One region of the Halalkalibacter sp. HAAS-P014 genome, then DNA from elsewhere that is predicted to be linked to it. Evidence: a T-box and tRNA genes for the amino acid it is inferred to sense, from the RefSeq annotation. Region 1 holds a T-box; the other holds one or more tRNA genes.
What was found. A T-box is a leader RNA that pairs with one kind of tRNA and senses whether it is charged. The one in region 1 lies ahead of leuS (leucine--tRNA ligase), so its partner is inferred to be a tRNA-Leu.
Positions count from the first base shown of each region.

Region 2: it has a tRNA-Leu gene. The T-box ahead of leuS (leucine--tRNA ligase) is inferred to sense a tRNA for this amino acid. The anticodon was not compared.

Region 1 is NZ_JBWQTV010000023.1:99,587-102,994, forward strand. Features, by position in the region: gene leuS (leucine--tRNA ligase) at 1-2,043, opposite strand, end outside; T-box leader at 2,180-2,403, opposite strand; gene AC1FXZ_RS18340 (MDR family MFS transporter) at 2,454-3,408, opposite strand, start outside.
Region 2 is NZ_JBWQTV010000011.1:162,248-165,655, reverse strand. Features, by position in the region: gene AC1FXZ_RS09455 (flavin-containing monooxygenase) at 1-384, shown strand, start outside; tRNA gene AC1FXZ_RS09450 (tRNA-Ile) at 708-784, shown strand; tRNA gene AC1FXZ_RS09445 (tRNA-Val) at 792-867, shown strand; tRNA gene AC1FXZ_RS09440 (tRNA-Ser) at 895-985, shown strand; tRNA gene AC1FXZ_RS09435 (tRNA-Glu) at 1,006-1,080, shown strand; RNA gene ffs (signal recognition particle sRNA large type) at 1,116-1,380, shown strand; tRNA gene AC1FXZ_RS09425 (tRNA-Ala) at 1,393-1,468, shown strand; tRNA gene AC1FXZ_RS09420 (tRNA-Leu) at 1,481-1,565, shown strand; tRNA gene AC1FXZ_RS09415 (tRNA-Arg) at 1,570-1,646, shown strand; gene AC1FXZ_RS09410 (YjcZ family sporulation protein) at 2,119-2,211, shown strand; gene yppF (YppF family protein) at 2,498-2,719, shown strand; gene AC1FXZ_RS09400 (thiamine-binding protein) at 2,861-3,139, opposite strand.

The DNA of each region.
Region 1 (3,408 bases):
AGAAATCGCAACATTAAAACGAAGCTCTGCCATATCCTCTGTAACCTTTTTAACAGATTGATGATAGACGCGCGCGAAGTTATCCGGTGCTTGTACGTCTTGAATTGCTTGGCTTAATTCACCTGTAGCTTCATCAACAAATAATCGCCATACTCGATCTAAAAAGCGACGTGCGCCATCTAAACCATTTGCAGACCAAGCGATCGATCCATCAAGTGGTCCCATGAACATTTCATATAGTCGTAACGTGTCAGCTCCGTGACTTGCTACGACATCGTCAGGGTTCACAACATTCCCCTTTGATTTACTCATTTTTTCATTATTCTCACCAAGAATCATTCCTTGGTTATAGAGCTTTTGGAAAGGTTCTTTCGTTGTCACTACACCAATATCATATAGTACTTTGTGCCAGAAACGAGCATATAAAAGGTGTAGAACAGCATGCTCAGCCCCACCAATATAAATGTCAACTGGAAGCCATTTTTTTAATTTTTCTGGGTCAGCTAACGCGTCTGAATTGTTTGGATCAATGTAGCGAAGATAATACCAACAACTACCTGCCCATTGTGGCATTGTATTCGTCTCACGACGGCCTTTTTTACCTGTTTTTGGATCAACGACTTCTAGCCATTCCTTCGCATTTGCAAGAGGGGATTCACCTGTACCCGATGGTCTGATTTCTGTCATCTTCGGTAATTCAAGTGGTAGCTCATTTTCAGGAACAGTTGTCATCGTCCCATCTTCCCAGTGAATAACTGGAATTGGCTCTCCCCAGTAACGTTGACGGCTAAACAACCAGTCACGTAAACGATACGTTACTTGCTTTTTCCCAAATTGATTCTCTTCTAACCAGTCGATCATCTTACGAATCGCCACTTCTTTATCTAAACCATTTAAGAAGTCCGAATTTACATGCTCACCGTCTCCAGTGTATGCTTCTTCTTCCACATTTCCACCTGCAACCACTTCGCGTATCGTTAGGTCAAATGTTTTTGCAAACTCATAGTCACGCTCATCATGACCAGGTACAGCCATAATCGCACCTGTACCATAACTTACAAGCACATAATCAGCAATCCAGATCGGAATTTGTTCACCGTTTACTGGGTTAATTGCATAAGCTCCCGTAAATACACCCGTTTTTTCTTTTGAGAGCTCTGTACGTTCTAAATCACTCTTTGCTGCTACTTTTGCTTTGTAAGCTTCTACTTGTTCTTGTTGATCAGCTGTTGTGATCACATTTACAAGGTTATGTTCAGGCGCTAAAACCATATAAGTTGCCCCAAAAAGCGTATCAGGACGAGTAGTAAAGACTTGAACCTCTTCTGATGCGTGTCCATCCACTTTAAAGGTCACTTCCGCCCCTTCAGAACGTCCAATCCAGTTGCGCTGCATATCTTTAATACTTTCCGGCCAATCAAGCTCTTCCAAATCTTCAAGCAGGCGATCTGCATAAGCTGTAATCTTTAACATCCATTGCTTCATCGGACGGCGCTCAACTGGATGGCCCCCACGTTCGCTTTTCCCATCAATAACTTCCTCATTGGCTAACACCGTGCCCAGTGCAGGACACCAATTCACAGCTACTTCATCAATATAGGCTAGCCCTTTTTCATAAAGCTTCGTAAAAATCCATTGTGTCCATTTATAATAATTAGGGTCGGTGGTATTAATTTCTCTATCCCAATCATAAGAGAATCCTAAAGACTTTATCTGACGACGGAACGTATTAATGTTCTGCTCAGTAAAAATCGCAGGATCATTTCCCGTATCAAGCGCATATTGTTCTGCTGGCAGTCCAAAAGCGTCCCATCCCATCGGATGTAAAACATTATATCCTTGCATCCGTTTCATACGGGATAAAATATCCGTTGCTGTATACCCTTCAGGGTGACCAACATGTAGTCCAGCACCGGAAGGGTACGGAAACATATCTAATGCATAAAATTTTGGTTTGTTTGCATCTTCAGTAGTTCGAAACGTTTTGTTTTTCTCCCAGTAATCTTGCCACTTTTTCTCAATCTGATCATGTGAAAACGACATCGTTAATCCTCCTATAGTATCTTGTTCAATGGCGATATGTATCGAGCATCATTTCTAGCCAATTTGTTTTTCAAAAGTGGGTACTTCTTGCATTCATTACCCCAACACGCAAAAAACTCCCATCCCTAACAAACCTGTTAGGGACGAGAGTATTTATACTTCCCGCGGTACCACCCACATTAATGAATTTTCAAGAAAACTCATTCGCTCTTCACTAATAACGGCCGTGCCCGTCGAAAGCTACTTTATTCACTCTCGAAACTCCAAGGTGAGTTCATCATACTTGTTCGACTGACTTGCACCACCCGTCAGCTCTCTAGTTTCCCAACTATGATTACTACTCCTTTTCAACGTTAGCATTATGAACTTATTTGTATTGTATGAATTCAGAGGCCTTGTGTCAAGCAACCTTAGCCTAACTTTGGCATTTTTACTTCCTGAACATTACTCGTAGATACTCGTTTAAGTGGTGAATCATATACCATTAATGCTGTAATTGCCAATAAGAATAAACCTAAAAGCACTATAATAAGGATGGACATTGAATAGAGATCAACTAAAAACCCTCCTAAAAGTGGTCCTATCATTCTTCCACCTGTCGCGACGCTATTGATGATACCTTGATAATATCCTTCCTTATTCTTTGGTGCTAATTTACTCGCAACCGTCGGAACAGCTGGCCACACAAACATCTCTCCAATTGTTAAAATAATCATTGCAACTAGAAACATCGAAAAAACACTCGCATGCATAAGAATCACATAAGATACCATAAAAATAAGGACACCAACAATCATTTGCTGTTTTAACGTATGTACCCACTTTTTTATAATCCATGAGATTGCAGGCTGAGCAAACACAATCATCAATCCGTTAATGGTCCATAACAAACTATAATGCTGCACAGAAATCCCTAAAGATTGCGTGTGTACAGATACATTGGCTTGCCACTGAGTATAGGCAACCCAACATATAAAGAAAGCAATTGACAATAGCACCAGTGATTGCATTCGATAATTGTTCCGTATCGGTATTTTTTGTTCAAACACATTTGAGGTATTTGCCTCATAAGACCTTGCCCCAATTTTCTTAAAACACACCACAACAAAAATCGTTAAAAATAAATACATTATCGCATTAGCTGTAAAAACGGCGGTTAGCTCTATCGCTGCAATCACTCCCACTAATGCCGTGCCAAGTGCCACCCCAACATTTTGAGCGATATACATCGCATTAAAAGGTTTTCGTCCCCCTTCTGGCCAAAGACTGCCTGCTAATGCATACATCGCTGGGAAGATCATACCTGAGCCAAATCCTAATCCAATTAAAAGAAACATATAATAATAATAACTATGGTAGAATATT
Region 2 (3,408 bases), on a different contig from region 1:
ATTACAACAGCTGGATTTCCAAACATGTTTATGATTACTGGCCCTGAAAGTCCTTCTGTTCTAAGTAACATGCCTGTATCAATAGAGCAGCATGTAGAATGGATTTCTGATTGTATAGAATACCTTAGAAAAGAAGATATCGGGACAATTGAGGCAAAAGTTGAGGCAGAAGAGGCATGGAGTAAGCACTGTAGAGAGGTTGCTGAAGCAACACTGTTTACTAAAACAGACTCCTGGTACACCGGACAAAATATCCCTGGTAAGGCACGCAGGTTTTTAATCTACCTTGGAGGAGTTGGAGCTTACCGCGAAAAATGTAGTGAAGTTGCAGCTAGGGGGTATGAAGGATTCTCGTTAGTAAATAAATCTAATACAGTGAAGTAAGGTAATATTATGTGAACTAACCAAGTTTTCTTGGTTGGTTTTCTTTATTAATCTACTTCTAAAAGTTACTTAGAATAGAGTAAGCTTATTGTGGTAGTACTTTAGAGATCTATTTTCTATTTAAATTGACCTTTCTTTAATTATTTTCAAAAAAAGGTTGCTAATGCGTTTTTATTATATTAATATGTTTTGTGTCGGCTTTTAAATTTGAAAAAAAGTTCTAATGATTGATTTAATTGCTGAAAAGTACTTGCGTGGAATTTTGTTTTATGCTAAGATTAATTTTGTCGTCGCAATAGACTTTTCAAATGCATTTCTAGAGAGGACCCTTAGCTCAGTTGGTCAGAGCACTCGGCTCATAACCGATTGGTCGTAGGTTCGAGTCCTACAGGGTCCACCATTCAAATGGAGGATTAGCTCAGCTGGGAGAGCACCTGCCTTACAAGCAGGGGGTCGGCGGTTCGATCCCGTCATCCTCCACCAGTTATTATTGCTTTTTGGCAAAAATGTGGAGAAGTACTCAAGTGGCTGAAGAGGCGCCCCTGCTAAGGGTGTAGGTCGGGCAACCGGCGCGAGGGTTCAAATCCCTCCTTCTCCGCCATTAATCTTTTCGGTTTTTATGGCCCGTTGGTCAAGCGGTTAAGACACCGCCCTTTCACGGCGGTAACACGGGTTCGAATCCCGTACGGGTCACCAACTTTTTAAAACATAAGGTATAACAACTATACATACCGTGCTAGATGGGGAGATGGCGGTGCCCTGTAATCTGCAATCCGCCTTAGCAGAGTTGAATTCCATCCAGCGGTTCGTTACATGTAAGGTTTGCCTTATGCAAGCGGTGTTGACAATTGGGGTCTACGCAACAGAAGCCTATGAACTTGGTCAGGTCCGGAAGGGAGCAGCCATAAGTAGATTATTCTGTGTGCCGTAGGTAACCCTGATCGAGCTGGCTGCATAAGTAACGCTTATGTGTGCGAATCAATGGTTGGTGCACGGTTATAATTTCTTGGGGCCTTAGCTCAGCTGGGAGAGCGCCTGCCTTGCACGCAGGAGGTCAGCGGTTCGATCCCGCTAGGCTCCACCATTACAATTGATTGCGGGTGTGGCGGAATTGGCAGACGCGCTAGACTTAGGATCTAGTGTCTTATGACGTGGGGGTTCGACTCCCTTCACCCGCACCATTTTGCGCTCTTAGCTCAGCAGGATAGAGCAACGGCCTTCTAAGCCGTCGGTCAGAGGTTCGAATCCTCTAGGGCGCGCCATTATGCAATTATACATAAATACTTTTGAAAAGGTCAGCAAAAATTGGCCTTTTTTGTTTTGTCGTAATAAGGTGTACTTATTACTAGGGTAGTGAGTGGAAGTAGACGCAAACTCGGAGTAGATCGGAAGGGACCGGAAAACAGAACCGGAAGAACGAATTGAGCATCAATTTTAATTCGAATTGCGATCGTCATTCAATCAATGGGTGTTCAACTTCGAGAGGTAGTAATAAGGTTGAAGAGTGATTAGTGATTTTAAAAAAGAGCTTACCTGAATTTTTCGGGTGAGCTCTTTTTGGACTTGTTGATTGAAAACTCGAGTAATGATAATACATTGCTAATTTATTTCAATTCTAAATGCGAAAATTCCACGCTTTTAGTAGTTGACCTAACTATGCAAAAAATAACCCTGCAACATACATTGATAATGCGAGGGTGATACTCGCAAAAAGTGATGAAAGGAGGGCTTGGAATGTCTCACGGTTATAAACCAGCTACAGGTTTCGCGTTAATCGTAGTGCTGTTTATTCTATTAGTTATCGTTGGTACAGCGTATGTTTACTAGTAAGATGGAATAGTGCACGCCACTTCCAGGTAAGAGTCGATCATCTCCATTAGAAAGTAAAAGGCAAAGTCATTATATGGCTTTTGCCTTTTAAATTGTCATTGTCTTATGTTCACTTTTGGTTGCCCAAACAAAGCTTGTATTAGCAATTTAAAATTTGTAGCTATATGTATAAATCTGTCGCAAGTTTGAATTTTCAAAAATTAATAAATAAAGCAACTCCTGTGTTATACTCCTTATGTAAGCGCATACACATCAAAAACCTTGGGGAAATGAGTGAGTTGCTATGAAAGTAGAAGATCTAATTAATCGTTTTGTACTAGTTGAAAAGCGTGAGCCGTTCGATGAAAATGAATTATTAGACCATATTCAAAAAAGTTATATTTTCGGGCAATTATCTTTAGTGGAATACAAAAACCTATTTTGTGAACTTGACAAACGTGGAGCCAAAAAACCAGACTCGCTGTATTTTAAAACAGAGTTTTTATATTTTGATGAGGTAAATTAAAGCTAATTATTACTCAGGGGGAGCGATGCTTCGCCTTTTTTGTTTCTGAAATTATTTGTAATATGAAGAGGCAGAGCTTCGCCACAGGCTCTGCCTTTTAATATCTCTATAATCCCCTTAGCATAGTTGCTAAAGTTATCATTAATATACTTTATCTTCAATTGAGACACCACTCGGTTTATAATGAATCTTTATATTCGTGATACATTCAGATGCGCCGGTGTTAATTCCTAAAGTTTGTGCTTCCTTAATGACGTCAAATACTTCATGTAAATCACCCTCTATAACGGTCTCCATTGGACCGATATAAAATTCAAGACCTGATTCTTTTACTAAATTCAGGACTTCAGGAATCATTCCATCAGTGTACATATCTTTTCCGTTCGGCAAAACTTGGAATCCAGCAGTAACGGTAGCCATTCTATACCAATCCTTTCTATAAAATTACTTTCTATTCTTTAGTTTTTCTTTAATGGATCTTGGATCTTTTATGAAATTGTTTTTCGGGCTTAATGCCGAATACAGTGTGGCTGGTAAACCAACTCTGTGTAACTGTAAGAATTACGACGCTTTTCTGATGTTGTTTTACGACCAACCCCTTTCTTTTTGTATATTAGTTTGATACCCTGTCTGATAGTTGTTAAACCTCTATAGAAAAAAGTAGAAACGTTAAGAAAGTAATGGACGAA